One region of the Methylocystis sp. S23 genome, then DNA from elsewhere that is predicted to be linked to it. Evidence: riboswitches for the same ligand, from Rfam matches in the RefSeq annotation. Region 1 holds a riboswitch; the other holds the start of a gene.
The links. A riboswitch is a leader RNA that binds a small molecule or an ion and turns the genes downstream of it on or off. The one in region 1 is predicted to bind cobalamin.
Positions count from the first base shown of each region.

Region 2: linked by a shared signal. The riboswitch ahead of ACV7JP_RS18955 (TonB-dependent receptor domain-containing protein) and the one ahead of ACV7JP_RS01495 (CbtB domain-containing protein) in region 1 are both predicted to bind cobalamin.

Region 1 covers NZ_CM134185.1:305,100-312,966, forward strand. Annotated here, with positions in the region: gene tsf (translation elongation factor Ts) at 566-1,492, opposite strand; gene ACV7JP_RS01480 (30S ribosomal protein S2) at 1,628-2,644, opposite strand; gene ACV7JP_RS01485 (hypothetical protein) at 3,103-3,297, shown strand; gene cobO (cob(I)yrinic acid a,c-diamide adenosyltransferase) at 3,496-4,113, opposite strand; cobalamin riboswitch at 4,151-4,344, shown strand; gene ACV7JP_RS01495 (CbtB domain-containing protein) at 4,394-4,573, shown strand; gene ACV7JP_RS01500 (CbtA family protein) at 4,592-5,260, shown strand; gene cobW (cobalamin biosynthesis protein CobW) at 5,221-6,291, shown strand; gene cobN (cobaltochelatase subunit CobN) at 6,298-7,867, shown strand, end outside.
Region 2 covers NZ_CM134185.1:3,839,469-3,847,335, reverse strand. Annotated here, with positions in the region: gene ACV7JP_RS18960 ((Fe-S)-binding protein) at 1-329, opposite strand, end outside; gene ACV7JP_RS18955 (TonB-dependent receptor domain-containing protein) at 358-2,724, opposite strand; cobalamin riboswitch at 2,832-3,024, opposite strand; gene ACV7JP_RS18950 (cation:proton antiporter) at 3,200-4,408, shown strand; gene ACV7JP_RS18945 (hypothetical protein) at 4,463-4,696, opposite strand; gene ACV7JP_RS18940 (YdcH family protein) at 4,808-5,026, opposite strand; gene ACV7JP_RS18935 (protein adenylyltransferase SelO family protein) at 5,116-6,543, opposite strand; gene ACV7JP_RS18930 (YdcH family protein) at 6,890-7,069, opposite strand; tRNA gene ACV7JP_RS18925 (tRNA-Val) at 7,350-7,424, shown strand; gene chrA (chromate efflux transporter) at 7,659-7,867, shown strand, end outside.

The DNA of each region.
Region 1 (7,867 bases):
TACGGAATTAACTGATCGACTAAAATCAGCGCCAGTCTCTTGTATTGTTTGAGAAAAAGCTTGCGATTTTGCAAAAACAACAAACACATACAGAACAAAAAGCCAAAGCCGCATCTTACCCCTCCAAAAAAGCGTCTCTCGTGCAACAAGGCATAACTTAATAAGCGATTAAATTGACGTCAACAAATAAAATTGCAACAATCCAACGTATAATTATTTCGTTAATGGAGAACAGTTTACGCGCTTATCAGAAGGCTTTTTGCGGCGGGATTTACTCGATCGACATCATCCACGCCGCCAATCCCGCAGCTCGCATCACGGGCGTCGGCGCCCATAACGGGCCCAAGATCGCACAAACAAAAAGGCGGACGCAGCGCCTGCATCCGCCCTCATCCACTCCTTGCTCACGCGCGGTCGGGTTCCGTTTGATTCATTCTCGTGCGCCTTCATTGCGAGCGGAGCGAAGCAATCCAGAGCCGTGATGACGCCCCTGGATTGCTTCGTCGCTTCGCTCCTCGCAATGACGGCGCGAGCATTGTCGCGAAGCAATCAGGCGGAAACCGTATTACCCCTTCGCAGCCGCCGCGACCTCCGCCGCGAAGTCGCTCGTCTGCTTCTCGATGCCTTCGCCAAGCGCATAGCGAACGAAACCCTTGATGGCGATCGGGGCGCCGGCCTTGCCTTCCAGCTCCTTCACGGCCTGAGCGACGGTCTTGCCGTTATGCTCCGGATGGTTCGAGGGCTGGTCGAGCAGGCAGACTTCCTTGGCGAAGGTCTTGATGCCGGACTCGACGATCTTGGCGAGCACGTTGTCGGGCTTGCCGGCGTTCTTCTCGCGCAGCAGGTTGGCCTCGCGCTCCACGACCGCCGGGTCGAGGCCGGACGCGTCCAGCGCCTGCGGATTGGCGGAAGCGACATGCATGGCGATCTCGCGGGCAAGCTTGGCCAGCACTTCCTTGTCGCCGGTCGATTCCAGCGCGACGATCACCGCGATCTTGCCCTGGCCGTCGACCACCTGGCCGTGCACGTAGCGGCCGACGACGCCGTCGCCCACCGTCAGCGACGCAGCGCGGCGCAGCGTCAGATTCTCGCCGATCGTGGCGATGGCGCTGGTGACGTTCTCGGCCACCGTGCCGCCGCCGGGATAGCCTTCGGCGGCGAGCGCCGCCGCGTCGGTCTTGCCGCTCTTCAGCGCGACCTCGGCGATGTTCCTCACGAGCGTCTGGAAGTCGGCGTTGCGCGAGACGAAGTCGGTCTCGGAGTTCACCTCGACGACGACGCCGGTCTTGTCGCCGGTCAGCGCGGCAACGAGGCCCTCGGCGGCGACGCGGTCGGCCTTCTTGGCGGCCTTGGAGAGGCCCTTCTTGCGCAGCCAGTCGACCGCGGCCTCGAATTCGCCGTCGGTCGCGGTCAGCGCGGCCTTGCAGTCCATCATGCCGGCGCCGGTGCTTTCGCGCAGTTCCTTGACGAGGGCGGCGGTAATCGTGGCCATGTTGAAATCCTTCTGTTTCGCCGTGCGGAAGCGCGTCGGACCGCGGCTTCCCGGGCTCTCGGGGCGTTTATTGCGACGGGCGCCGGCTCAGTGAGAGCCGGCGCCCGAGGTAGAAGCGGAAGATGACAGTCAGGCTTACGCGGACAGCAGCGCGCGCGCCTGATCGATCCAGCCGTCGCGGGCGATGCGGCCGTTGAGCTTGAGTTCCGAGTCGACCTTCTCGACATCCGCCGGCGTCATCGCGGCAAGCTGCCAATAGTGAAAGACGCCGGCGTCGTTCAGCTTCTTGACGAGCTGCGGGCCGACGCCGTTGAGCTTGGCGAGATCGTCCGGCGCGCCGCGCGGGGCGGCGAGCAGCTCGAAGGCCTCCGCCGACTCATAGGCCTCGCCGGCCTCCGAAGCCGCCACGGCCGGCTCGGCTTCCGGCGATTCCGACGCGCCGAGATCGACGCCCAGCGCGCCCTGGCTGCGCCCGATGCCGTCGATCGCCGCCTTGGCGACGAGGTCGCAATAGAGCGCGATGGCCCGGCCGGCGTCGTCATTGCCCGGGATCGGATAGCTGACGCCGTCCGGATCGCAATTGGTGTCGAGGATCGCAACGACCGGGATCTTGAGGCGGTTCGCCTCCTTGATCGCCAGTTGCTCCTTATTGGTGTCGATGACGAAGATCAGGTCCGGCGTGCCGCCCATGTCCTTGATGCCGCCGAGCGCCTTTTCGAGCTTGTCGCGCTCGCGCGTCAGCAGCAGGCGCTCTTTCTTGGTGACGCCCTGGGCGCCGGCGGAGAGCAGTTCGTCGAGCTTGCGCAGGCGGTTGATCGAGCCGGAAATGGTCTTCCAATTCGTCAGCGTGCCGCCGAGCCAGCGGGAATTGATGTAATATTGCGCGCTGCGCCTGGCGGCGTCGGCGATCTGGTCCTGGGCCTGGCGCTTGGTGCCGACGAAGAGGACGCGGCCGCCCTTGGCCACCGTGTCCGAGACCGTCTTCAGCGCCTGGTGCAGCAGCGGCACGGTCTGGGCGAGGTCGATGATGTGGATGTTGTTGCGCGCGCCGAAAATATAGGGAGCCATCTTCGGGTTCCAGCGATGCGCCTGGTGGCCGAAGTGCGCGCCCGCCTCGAGAAGGCCGCGCATGGTGAAGTCAGGAAGCGCCATTTTTCTTTTCTCCGGTTGAGCCTCGGCGAAAGCAAGGTAAGAGGCCGGAAGCCGGCCACCGGAAACGACGTCTTAGATCAGACGCCGCATGACCTTCGCCTGTGGAATGCGCCGGCTTATATGCGAAGCGCCGGAAAGGAGCAAGGGGTCGCCGCCCGCCCGCGGAAGGGCCTCCGGCGGGGCCGGAAGGGCGCGCGCCGACAAGGATCAAGAAAGTCGGCCGGAGAGTGGCGCCACAGAAGGCGTCGCCCCATCCAATCTTTCTATATTGCGACGCAAAAAATTTTCCGCCCGCGACCAGTTGTCGCATGTTAAGTAACTGAATCTAATTAGTAAATGTCCGTTTTTGAATGCCTAAAAATAGGCGCCGCAGGCACATTGCCAAGCGTTTTGAATCGAGCTAGGGTTACCTCGATGCGGCAAGCATTCAGGTAAAAAATCAAACAGGGGGAAAACGCATGGCCGTCAACGTTCACAGCTCCGGCGATATCGGCAAGATGCTGATCTGGGTCGCCGCCTTCGTCGGCTTCGTCGTCGTCGCTCTCACTTGGGTTCCGGACTGGATCTCCCCCGAGGGCACGAACGGCACGGGCAATGGCCGCGACGCTCTCGGCACCGCCGGCACCGGCGCCACCGCGCGCATGATTCAGTAATACCCCTGCGATCGACTTGCCGGGAGCTTCCGCTCCCGGTCTTGTCTTTGCAGGGTCGGTCGTTTCCTTGGAATAGACCGACAAATGGGAGCCGACGCTCTCGACAAGGTCGAGCGTCGGCCTCCTTGTTTCTGGCGCTGTCTTGTCCTGTTTCGATTGCGCGCCCGCGGCCTGGTCCGCCCGCCCGGAAATCCCCCCTCAGAACTCGATCCCTTCCTGCGCCTTCACGCCGGCCGCGAAATGGTGCTTCACGGGCGTCATCTCGGTGACCAGATCAGCCGCCGCGACGAGTTCCGGCTTCGCGTTGCGGCCGGTCACGACCACATGCAGATCGTCGCGGCGCGCCGCCAGCCGCGCCAGCGTCTCCTCCAGCGGGAGATGGTCGTAACGCAGCGCGATGTTCAATTCGTCGAGCACCAGCAGGCGAATTTGGGGATCGTCCATCAGCTCGCAGGCCTTTTCCCAGGCGCGCCGCGCGGCCGCCTCGTCCCGGGCGCGGTCCTGCGTCTCCCAGGTGAAGCCCTCGCCGAGCGTGTGCCAGGATACGGCGCCGAGCTTCTCGAGCATGTCGCGCTCGCCCGAGCGCCAGGCGCCCTTGCCGAATTGCACAACGCCAACCTTCCAGCCATGGCCGAGGGCGCGCAACGCCAAGCCGAAGGCCGCGGTCGACTTGCCCTTGCCCGGCCCGGTGTGAACCATCAGCAGGCCCTTCCGCGCGACGGTCTTCGACGCGACCTCGGCGTCCTGCGCCGCCTTGCGCTTCTCCATCTTCTCGCGATGGCGGCGGGCGGCTTCTTTTTCCTGATCTTCTGTCAAGGCCGTTCCTTGCCGTTTGACGTCGGCGCGAGGCGCGCATATGAGTGGAAAAGACGGTCCTTCGCAAGGAGGCGAACAGGGAACGCGGTGCGGGCCTCGCCCTAATCCGCGGCTGCCCCCGCAACTGTAACCGGAAATGGCCGCGCCATCAGCCACTGGGCGAAAGCCTGGGAAGGCGGCGCGGATGACGCGTCCGGAAGCCAGGAGACCTGCCGTCCCGGCGATCATCCGATCGCCTGTCGCAATTTTTCGCCGCCGGTGGGGCGGCAGGGAGACAAGAATGAAGACCAGCGCCGCCGCCCGCACATTCGCAACCTCGAGGACCGAGACGCTGAAGGCCGCCTTCGTGGCGCTCATCCTCGGCTTCGGCCTCGTCTTTGGCGCGGGATTCGCGAATTCCGAGAGCGTCCACGACGCGGCGCATGATTCGCGCCACGCGCTCTCCTTCCCCTGCCATTGACCGCCTTTCACGCGAACCGTGATCGCGCGCCTTCTGGCGGCCGGCCTTGTCGCCGGCATTGTTGCGGGCCTCGCCGTCGCGGCCCTGCAGCATGTCACCACGACGCCCCTCATTCTCGCCGCGGAGGTTTATGAGGCGGCCCAGCGCGCCCATGAGGCTTCGGCGGAGCACGCCTCCGCCTTCGAGGGTCTGCGCCGGACCGCCGCGACGAGCGTGGCGACCATCGCCGTCTCGACCGGCTATGCGCTGATCCTCCTCGCCTGCATGCTCTTGGCGGGCGAAGCCATCGGGTCGCGCCGCGCCGCGCTTTGGGGCGCCTGCGCCTTTGCGGCCACGGGGCTCGCCACGAGCCTCGGCCTCGCGCCGCAATTGCCGGGCGCGGCGGAGACCGATCTCGCGGGGCGCCAAATCTGGTGGCTCGCCACGGCCGCCTCAACGGGCGTGGGACTTTACGCGCTGCTGCGCATCCACGCGACGATCGCGAAAGCGATCGGCGCCGCGCTGCTCGTCGCGCCGCATTTCTTCTGGCCCACGCCCGCCGCGCCCGAAAGCGCGGTCCCGGCCGAACTCGCGGCGCGCTTCGCGGCGTCCTCCCTAGCCGTGCAAGCATTGAGCTGGGTTCTCGCCGGCGCCCTTGCGGGCCTGATATGGCGCCTTGCTTCCGGCGACGAAACGGAGGCGGCGTGAACGCTGCGAAAATTCCGGCGACCATCGTCACGGGCTTTCTCGGCGCCGGCAAGACGACGCTCATTCGCCATGTGCTCGAAAATGCGCGCGACCGCCGTCTCGCGCTCGTCATCAACGAGTTCGGCGACGTCGGCGTCGACGGAGAAATTCTTCGCGCCTGCGGCGTCGAGAATTGCCCCGAGGAGAACATCGTCGAGCTGGCGAATGGCTGCCTCTGCTGCACCGTCGCCGACGACTTCGCGCCGGCGATCGAGGCCCTGCTGTCGCATGAGAAACGGCCCGACCATATCATCATCGAGACCTCCGGCCTCGCTCTGCCCAAGCCGCTGGTGAAGGCATTCGACTGGCCGGCGATCCGATCCAGGCTCACCGTGGACGGCGTCATCGCGGTCATCGACGGAAAGGCCGTCGCGGAAGGCCGCTTCGCCGACGATCTCGACGCCGTCGCGCGCACGCGCGCCGAGACGGAGACGATCGACCACGACAATCCGCTCGAGGAAGTCTTCGAGGATCAGCTCGCCTGCGCCGATCTCGTCATCCTCAACAAGACGGATCTGCTCGACGCCGCGGAAGAAGCGTCGGTCGCCTTGCGGCTCTCGCAAGGCGCGCGCGACGCCGTGAAGGTCGTGCGCGCGCGCGACGGCCGCGTCGATCCGATCGTGCTGCTCGGCCTCGCCGCCGCCGCGGAAAGCGATCTCGACAACCGCCCGTCGCATCACGACGCGGAGCCGGATCACGATCATGACGATTTCGACAGTTTCGTCGTGAGCGTTCCCGCGACGCCGGATCCGGCGAGGCTCGCCGCACGGCTCGCCGAAGTCGCGCGCGCGCATGACGTGCTGCGCGTGAAGGGCTTCGTGGAAGTCGCGGGCAAACCGATGCGGCTTCTCGTGCAGGGCGTCGGCGCGCGAATCCAGCATCATTTCGACCGCGCCTGGAAGCCCGGCGAGCCACGCGCGAGCCGTCTCGTCGTCATCGGCGAAAAAGGCCTCGACCGGGACGCCATAACCGCCATGCTGGCGCAGCCGTGACGCGCCATGCATCTTCTCCCGCGCGATCTTCATAATCTCGACGACGCCGGCGCGGCGACGGATCTCGGCCAGACCCCGGCCGACATTGTGTTCCTTTCCTTCTCGGACTCCGAGCTTCGCCTTGTCGCGCGGCTGCATGCGCGCGACGCGGCTTCCTTGCCGAGCTTGCGCTGCGCGCCGCTCGCGCAATTGAAGCACCCCTATTCCGTCGATCTCTATCTCGAGACGGTGGCGCGACACGCCAGGCTCATCGTCGTGCGGCTGCTCGGCGGCAAGGATTATTGGGCCTATGGCGTCGAGCGGCTCGAAGCGCTCGCGCGCATGCACAAGATTCCGCTCGCCATCCTGCCCGGCGACACGGTCGAGGACAGCCGTCTCACGCAAGCCTCGACGCTCGACCCGCAAGCGCTGAACCGCATCTGGCGCTTCTTCCAGCATGGCGGGCCGCAGAATCTGCGCGCCTTCCTCGGCTATGCGTCGACGCTCGCCGGAAGGCCGGCCGAATGGCGAGAGAGCGTTCCCGTCGCCAATGCCGGCCGCTTCGCGCAAGCCTGCCGCGAAGGCGGAAGCGACGCGCCGCGCGCGATCGTCGTTTTCTACCGCTCGCTATATCTTGCCGACGACGTCGCGCCGATCGTCGCGCTCGCCGATGCGCTCGCCGAACGCGGCTTCGCGGTCGAGGCGCTGTATGTCGCGAGCCTGAAGGAGCCGGAGAGCGAAGCCTTCGCGGCGCAGGCGCTCGACCGCTTCGCGCCCGACGTCATCCTCAACGCCACCGCCTTCTCGGCGCGCCGCGACTCAAGCTCCGTGCTCGACCGCGCCGACGCGCCCGTGCTGCAAGTCGCGCTCGCGACCTGCGCGCGTGAGGCGTGGCGAGTCTCCGCGCGCGGCGCCAATGGCGCCGATCTCGCCATGAACGTCGTGCTGCCGGAGGTCGACGGCCGCATCTTCACCCGCGCCATCTCCTTCAAGGAAATCGCCGCGCGCGGCGCCGCCGAGCTCGAAGAGCCGCGTCACGCGCCGGACGCGTCGCGCATCGCTTTCGTCGCCGAGCTCGCAGCGAATTGGGCGCGGCTGCGCCGTAAGCCGAATGCGGAAAAGAGCCTTGCGCTCATCCTCTCCGACTATCCCGCGCGGCGCGGACGCGGCGGCTATGCGATCGGGCTCGACGCCGAAGCGAGCGTTACGGAGATCGTCGAGGCGCTGCGCGAAGCGGGCTATGCGCCAGACTCTCAACCGTCATTGCGAGCCGAAGGCGAAGCAATCCAGCATTCCTCTCATCGTCCTGGATTGCTTCGCTGCGCTCGCAATGACGGCGCGCCTTCCTTAATGCGTTTATTGGAGGATCAGGCCTACGCCGTCGACTTCCCTCTCGACGCCTATGCGTCCCTTCTCGCCGATCTCCCCGCCGAATTCGCCGCTTCCGTCGCCGAAACATGGGGCTCGCCCCAGGACGACCCCGCCATTGTCGGCGACGCCTTCCGCTTCTCCTGCATCGTCGACGGCAATCTCGTCATCGCGCTGCAGCCCGATCGCGGCGCGCGCGCGGCGCGCTACGAAGCCTATCACGACATGC
Region 2 (7,867 bases), 370 kb from region 1:
ACGGCGCTGGGGCATTCCTTCTTGCAGGCCTTGCAGGAGACGCAGAGATCCATCGCCTCGTCGAGGCGCGGATCCGCGAAGGCCTGGGCGTTCCCGCCTTCGTTCAGGGCGGCCTTGAAGGCGGCGACGCGCGCCTCGGTCGAATGCGCGCGGTCGCCCGTGATGCGGTAGCTCGGGCACATGACGCCCTTGCCGGTTTTGTGACAGTCGCGGCTGTGCATGCACACCGCCACGGCCTTGGCGTAATTGCCGCCCGTCGCGGGGATGCCGGAATAGGCGTCGCCAATGCCGTATGTGTCGTAGGCCGACCAGTCCAGGAACGTCTTCATGGCCGGCCTGCTAGCAACATTTGCGCCGTCAGAGCGGCGGCAGCGGCCCGCCCAGCGTCACCCGCACGGCCGGCGGCTCCACCGGCTTGAAATGCCGGTCCATGACGCCGACGCCGCAGACCGACCCGGGCGCGGCGCCCGCGAGGCATTGCGCGTAGAGCGGATCGCTCGGCAGGAGCGAGCCATAGCCATAGGTGATCTGGTCCGAGCGCGAATTGAAGACGTTGAAGGCGTCGACTTGCAGCTTCCAGCCGTCGGCCCAGCGATAGCCCAGGCGGGCGTTGACGACGCCCGTGGCCGGGCCGGTGAGCCAGCCGTCCTCGGTCAGCGGCCGGCGGCCGAAATAGCGGTATTTGAGCCCGCCGAACCAGCCCGTGGCCTCGCCCAGCTCCAGCCCCGCCATCGCGACGAGGGCCGGGGCATTGACGAGATAATTGCCGGGCGCGTTGCCGAGATAGGTCCCGTAGGGGAACGCCTCCGGCGAGAGCAGATCGATCCAGGCGAGCGCCTGCTGTTGATCGACGCCGCGAAAACGGGCCTGCACGAGCGACACGTCGCCGTCGAAGCTGATCCAGCTCGCCGGCTTGTAGTGATTGGCGATCTCGACGCCATAGCGCCGGCTCGGTCGGCCGAAGGTCGTGGTGCCTTCGTCGCCGACGAACTGGTTCTCCGAATCGAGATCGAGCCAAAAAAGCGCGACGCTGGCGTCGAGCCCTTCGATGGATTTCGTGCGCAGGCCGATCTCGGCGCCGCGCGACTTCACGAGCAGCGGAATGCGCGCCACGGGGACGAAGCCGTCGGCCTCCGAAAGCTCCGACGTCGAGAAGCGCTGCACGGTTCCCCGAGCGTCCGTCGAATGCATGCCCTCGCCATAATTCGCGAAGAGCTCCGTCTTCGCCCACGGACCGACGACGATCGACGCCTTGGGGCTGAAGATGGCGGCGTCGCGGGTTGCGCTATTGAAGGGGCCGGTCCAGAGGAAGGCGGGCAGTCCTGTGCTCGCCGTGAATTTCGGCGCGTCCCACAGCGTCTGGATGGAATTGACGCTCGCCGCGTAATAATCGAAGCGCCCGCCCGAGACCGTCTTCAGCCAGGGGGTCCAGCGCACGGTCGTGTCGGTCCAAAGGCCAATGCTGCCTTCTCCGACCGCATCGTTGCGGATCGCGTCATAGGGCTGGCGACGCACGCTGTCCTGCAATCCGAGACGAATATCGTCATAGCGCGTCTGCAGGCCGATGCGCGTCTCGATGGGCAGGCCGAGGCTCTCCCATTTGAACGCATGCTGCGCGTTCGCGCCGATCATCGTGCGATAATCGAATTGCCGGAACTGGTCGCCGAGATCGGGATGCGCAAGAAAATAAGTGAAATTGTTGAGAAGCTCCAGGGTCGAGCGCATCGCATAGGCTTCGATGCGGGTCGAATGATCGCCGCTCGTCTCGCTCCACCGCGCGGAAAGCGAGAAGCGCGAGGTCGCGCCGCCATCGGTCGGATCGAGCGTGCCCCACAGCGATTTCAGACCGGAATAGACGGCGCGCTCGGCGATCTGGTCCGTCGAACGCCATTTGTTCGCATAGGCCATGAAGGCGACCGACGCGCCGTCCGCCTCCGTCCCTCGCGACCAGCGCAGCACGCTGTTGATGCGGCGCAGATTGTCGCCGCGCTCCCACGGCCCGTTGTAATATTGCGCCTCGACCGCGCCATAGGCCGCGCCGCCGGCAAAATCCTTGTAAGGCGCGACGGCCAGCGCGCGCCCATAGCCGAAACTTCCGCCCGTGAGCTGGAAGAAGCCTTTGTCGATCTTGTCCTTGTATTGGAGATAGATCGAACCGGCGGAGGAGAAGTCGCCGTCTTCGGCGTCATAGGGTCCCTTGCGCGCGAGCACGTAAGCGAGCAGTTCCGGGATGAGGAAATTGGAGTCCGCATAGCCCTGCGCATGGCCGTGCGTGCGCATGTTGAGCGGCACGCCGTCGAGATAGAGCGCCATGTCGGTGCCGTGATCGAGATTGAAACCGCGCAGGAAATACTGGTTCGCCTTGCCGTCCCCGGAGTGCTGGCTGACGATCAGGCCGGGCACGATTTCGAGCGCCTCCGCCGATCTGGCGAAGGGCAGGGCGTTGACCTCCTTGCCGGTGAAGAAGCTTTCGCTGGCCGCCGTGAGTGGCGGCGGCTTGGGACCGTCGGCGACGGGCGCCGGCGCCGCGACAGGGCGCGAGACGGCCGCGACGATGGGAGACGCGGCGCGCGGCAGTTGCGGCTTCGCGGGCGCGGCGACATGCGGCGCCGGGCGGGCCGGATAGCGCCCGCCGATATTGATGGTGGGCAGGGCCTGCTGGGCCTGCGCCGCCGTGGCGATGGACAGAGCGATGATGGAAGGGGGAAGCGAAAGACGTAGCATGGCTGACTCGCAGCGGACGTGGACCGTCACTGCGAATGGCCGCCGCCTTCGCCGCTCACGCGACAAAGATTGACGCCGCCCCGGTGCACCCCGCCCGACGCTTTCGCGCGTGACCACGAATAACGGCAGGTCTCCTGGCTCGCGGGTCTTCGCGCCAAACCGCCTTCCCGGGTGGTCCCAGTGGCTTTCTCGGTCTCGCGCTCGCCGCTTACAGTTGCGGGGGCAGCTACGGCATTGGGCCGAAGCCCGCACCGCATTCCCTTTTGATCCCCGAAGGGAACCGTTGGCTTTAATAAACGGGGTTGACGTAGATTGTGTCAAGGGGGCGGAAGACGCCCGGCGATAGGATGACCGCCGGCATGGCGCCTTTGCAACATGCGCCCAAAGAGGGGAGCCGGCGTTCGGATATTCATCGTGCCCGATTTTGGCGTGCGATAAGAATGGATTTCCGCTTAGCCATATTTCTCGAGCTCCCATGGACGAACACCTCACCAAAGCCGTCGCGTCTCTCGCCGTTGCGATGATCGTCGCGATCGTCGCGCGGCGCCTGAAGCTGCCTTACACGGTCGGCCTTGTCATTGTCGGGGCCGTCATCACCTTGACCAGGCCCGATTTCGGCCCGCATCTGACGCATGAGTTCATCTTCGATCTCATCCTGCCGCCGCTTCTGTTCGAAGCGGCTTTGGCGCTCTCCTGGAAAGAATTGCTGCGCGACTCCGTTCCGCTGCTGACGCTCGCGGGCGTCGGCACGGTCGTCTCCGCCGCGGTCGTCGCTTACGCCTGCGTCGCGCTGCTCGGCTGGCCCTTGCCTTCGGCGCTCGTCTTCGGCTCGCTCATCGCCGCGACCGATCCTGTCGCGATCATCGCCATGTTCAAGGACAACGGGGTCAAAGGCCGCCTGCGCCTCCTCGTCGAGAGCGAAAGCCTGCTCAATGACGGCGCGGCGGCGGTGCTGTTCGTGATGGCGCTGGCCTGGGCCGAAAGCCATGGCGCGGGGCAGGGCGCAGGCGAGATCATGCTCACCCTCGCGCGCATCGTGCTGGGCGGCGTGGCGATCGGCGCGCTTGTGGGCGGCGCGGCGATCATCATCGCCATGGGCACGGCCGAGCATCTCGTCGAAGTGGCGCTCACCACCATCGCCGCCTTCGGCTCGTTTCTATTCGCCGAGCATTTTCACTTCTCCGGCGTGCTCGCCTGCGTGACGGCCGGGCTGATGATGGGCAATCTCGGCCTGCTGCGCGAGGACGACCGCAGCTATCTGAGCGAACGCGGCCGCGAATTCGTGCATGGCTTCTGGGAATATGCTGCTTTTCTGGCGAACTCCATGGTGTTTCTGATGATCGGCGTCGACGTGGCCTCGACGCCCTTCGCGGAATATGGATTCGCGCTCGTTTTCGCCGTCATCGCGATCACGCTCGCCGCGCGCGCCGCCGCCGTCTATCCGCTGAGCGCGCTGTTTCTTCCGACGCGCTGGCGGATCAGCTTCGGCGAGCAACATGTGCTGTGGTGGGGCGGCCTGCGCGGGGCGCTCGGCCTCGCGCTCGCTCTGTCGTTGCCCGAAAGCCTGCCGATGCGCGACGTCGTGGTCGTCGCGACCTTCGGCGTCGTGGCCTTTTCCATCGTGGCCCAGGGGCTGACCATGCCCCTGCTGATGCGCGCCCTCGGCTTTACGCCAAGGAGCTGAGCGGCGGAAAGCGCCATGCCGCCATCGGGCGGAGCCGCCCAATCGCGGAGCGCGCTATCGGTGGAAGGCGTAGATCCGGACGATGGCGAGCGCCACGGAGAGCATGGCGAGCACGGCCAGCGTCGCCGTCACCTTTAGGAAAAGAAAAGAGAAAATCGGCGCCCTGTCGCGCTCGCCGACGATCTGGACCCCGGCGACCTGCCGCGGGCGGCGGCCATAAGCGTCGGCCTTGGAGGCCCTGGGGTAGCTTTCAAAGGAATCTTTGATTGAAAGACCGAGACGAGGCATGGCTTGGCTTTCCCGAATATTGACCGATGACGGATCGCATCCGTCCCGAATGGGGACAGTGGACCGGCCGACGGTCACGGGCTTCAAGCCGCGTGCCCTTTTAAGAGATTGTCAGGCGATGATGTCGGGCGTGAGCTGGTCTTCGAGGAAGACGATGCGGTCGCGCAGGACGAGCTTGCGCTTCTTGAGGCGCTGGATCTGAAGCTGATCCGGCGCGCCGACCGCGATCAGCGCGTCGATTGCGGCCTCGAGATCGTGATGCTCCAGCCGCAGCCGCTCCAATTCGGCCCTGATCGCGTCTTGCTCGGCGTCGTCGGGATTGTCGTTCATTGCCGTCAAAACTCGCCCCGCCGCAGGCTCGCAGAATCGTATGAGGCATTATCGCGCCGCACATAAGAGCCGTTCAAGGGGAAAACGCCTCACAAGGGGGCGAAACCATAAGCCTCGCGCATCTCCTTGATCTGCGCGATTTTCGCCTGCAGCGCGGACCAGTCGTCCTTCTCGGCGATCGGCGCCCAGATGGCCTCGACCTCGTCGATGAGCATGGCGCAGGGCGCGGGGCGCCGGAAATAGGGATGGTCGAGCCGCGCCGCCTCCGTCGTCTCGTGCTCGGCGAGCGCCGCGCGGACGGGCGCGAATTCCGGCGTCTCGTAAAAGGGCGCCGAGGGACTCGCCTTGGCGCGCGCTTCGCTCGCCAGCCCGCCGCGCCAGTCGAAGAAAGTCTGCTCGAAGGGCGCGCGCGTCGCCATCAGAAAATCGGTGAAGGCCTTGGAGAGGCGCGCGTCGGCCTCGTCGCCGGCCGAGGCGAGGGCCAGGCGGCGGAGCAGGGCGGCGCGGAATTCCCGCTGGATCAGCGCCGCGAAGTCGTCGAGCGTCTTCTGAGCCGCCTCGAGCCCGGTGAGATGCAGCAGGCATTCGGCGAGCCGCGCGAGATTCCAGGCGAGCGCCGGCGGTTGGCGCCCGAAGGAATAGAGCCCGCCTTCGTCGAAATAGGCGGCGGTGAATTTCGGGTCATAAGACGGCGCGAAGCGCCAGGGACCGTAGTCGAAGCTCTCGCCGGTGACGTTGATATTGTCGGAATTCAGCACGCCATGGACGAAACCCGCCGACATATAGCCGGCGCCGAGCCTTGCGACGCGGGCGCAGACCTCCGCGAGGAAGGCGCGCGCCTTGGCCTGGCCGGAGAGACCGTCGAGCGCCGGGAAATAGTGGCTGCAGACATAGTCCAGGAGCCGCGCGATGGCCGGCTTGTCGTCGTGAAAGGCGAGGCGCTGGAAGGTGCCGATGCGGATATGCGAATGCGAGAGCCGGACCAGCACGCCGGAGCGGGTGGGCGAGGGCTCGTCGCCGCGCGTCAGCGCCTCGCCCGTCTCGATGAGGCTGAACGTCTTGGAGGTGTCGACGCCGAGCGCCTCCAGCATCTCGGTCGCGAGAATTTCGCGCACGCCGCCCTTGAGCGTGAGGCGCCCGTCGCCGCGCCGCGACCAGGGCGTCTGCCCGCTGCCCTTGGTCCCGAGGTCGAGCAGGCGCCCGTCGGCGGCGTCGCGCAACTGCGCGAAGAGAAAGCCGCGTCCGTCGCCGAGTTCGGCGTTGTAAACGCGGAACTGATGACCGTGATAGCGCAAGGCGAGCGGATGCGGCAGGCCGCCGGGCAGGGGCTCGAACCGACCGAAATGCCCGACCCACTCCTCATCGGTGAGCCCATCGAGCCCGACCCGCGCCGCCCAGCGCTGGTTGCGGAAGCGCAGGATCGTCTCGGGGAATTTCGCGGCGTCGACGCGGTCGAAAAAGGGTTCGCCCAGCGTCTCGTGCAGGGTCTCGGGACGGTAGACGGCGGTCACGGGCATGGGCTGGTCTCGTCGGGGCGGGCGCCGTGGGGGAGCAAGGCCCGCGCCAGAACATATGGCGGTCTTTGGCGTCCGCCTATGACGGGCGCCGCGGATTCGCGCGGCGGCGTCCCCGCGCGCTCAATCCCCCTGCCCCTCAAAGGGCGGCGGGCGGCGGCTTTACGATCGAAGCGGCCGGCAGGGGCAGGATGGCGAGCGGGGAGCCCGGAGCCACTGCGGCGATCATGCGCTCTGAAGATAAAGCTTCCACGCTTCTTTGCGTTGGAAAGAATCGCCTGAAAAAGAAAGGGGCGGAAAGTGCTTCCGCCCAACATCTCGACGGGTTCCGTCTAATCGTCCGGCCGCGTCAATGTCGCGTTTCGCTGATCGCCAATTTGGCGAGCTCGTCCTTGATCTGCAGCTTCTTGCGCTTCAGCTCGATGATTTTCGCCTCGTCGGCGTTGGGGTGGAGCTGTTCTTTCTCGATTTCCTTCTTGAGCGCCTCGTGGCGGCGTTGGAGTTCGACGATATGGCCCTGTAAGGACATGCGAAACCTCCTTTTTCGTCTCTCCTCCAGAAGAGGAGCGCACGGTGAAGCATGCCACAACAAATGGCGGCCGCAAGGCGTGAAATGACGCGGGCGTCACAAATCTTTCGTCCGGCGGAAGGAAAATATTTACGTTTTGTCAATCTGTGCGGGACTTAGGCGCGCGCCCGCGCGGATTGCCGCAGGCGAAAAAATTTCGCGACAAAGCCGCTTGCGCGCTGCCGCGTCCGACACTATACACACGCCACCCGAGCCGCCGCCACGGCGGAACCCCGGAAGGGGGCGCGTAGCTCAGCGGGAGAGCACTACGTTGACATCGTAGGGGTCACAGGTTCAATCCCTGTCGCGCCCACCATCTAAATCAAGCACTCCCGGAACAGAATGCTCGTCGCGGCCCGTCCTTCTGCTGCGTCGCCTCGCCAAACGCCTGTCGAGCGGGACGGCGGCGCGGCCGTCCGGAGGCTCCGCGAACAAGCAGGCGGCTTGACTTCCGCGGCAAAAAGCCATCTTCTCGCCCTCATGGGGAAGCGATCTCCCCACGAGGCGACATGCCCAAGAATCGCGTCCGGTTTTCCACCAAGGGCGCATCATGTCGTCATACAGCTCGATCTCTCCCGACAAAGCCGCCGCCCGCGATCACGGCGTGTCGCTGGCGCAAGCTGCCCGTGTTTGGGCGCGCGTCGCCTTGCTGAGCTTCGGCGGGCCGGCGGGACAGATCGCGGCGATGCACCGGATCATCGTCGATGAAATGAAATGGCTGTCGGAAAGCCGCTTCCTGCACGCCCTCAACTACTGCAT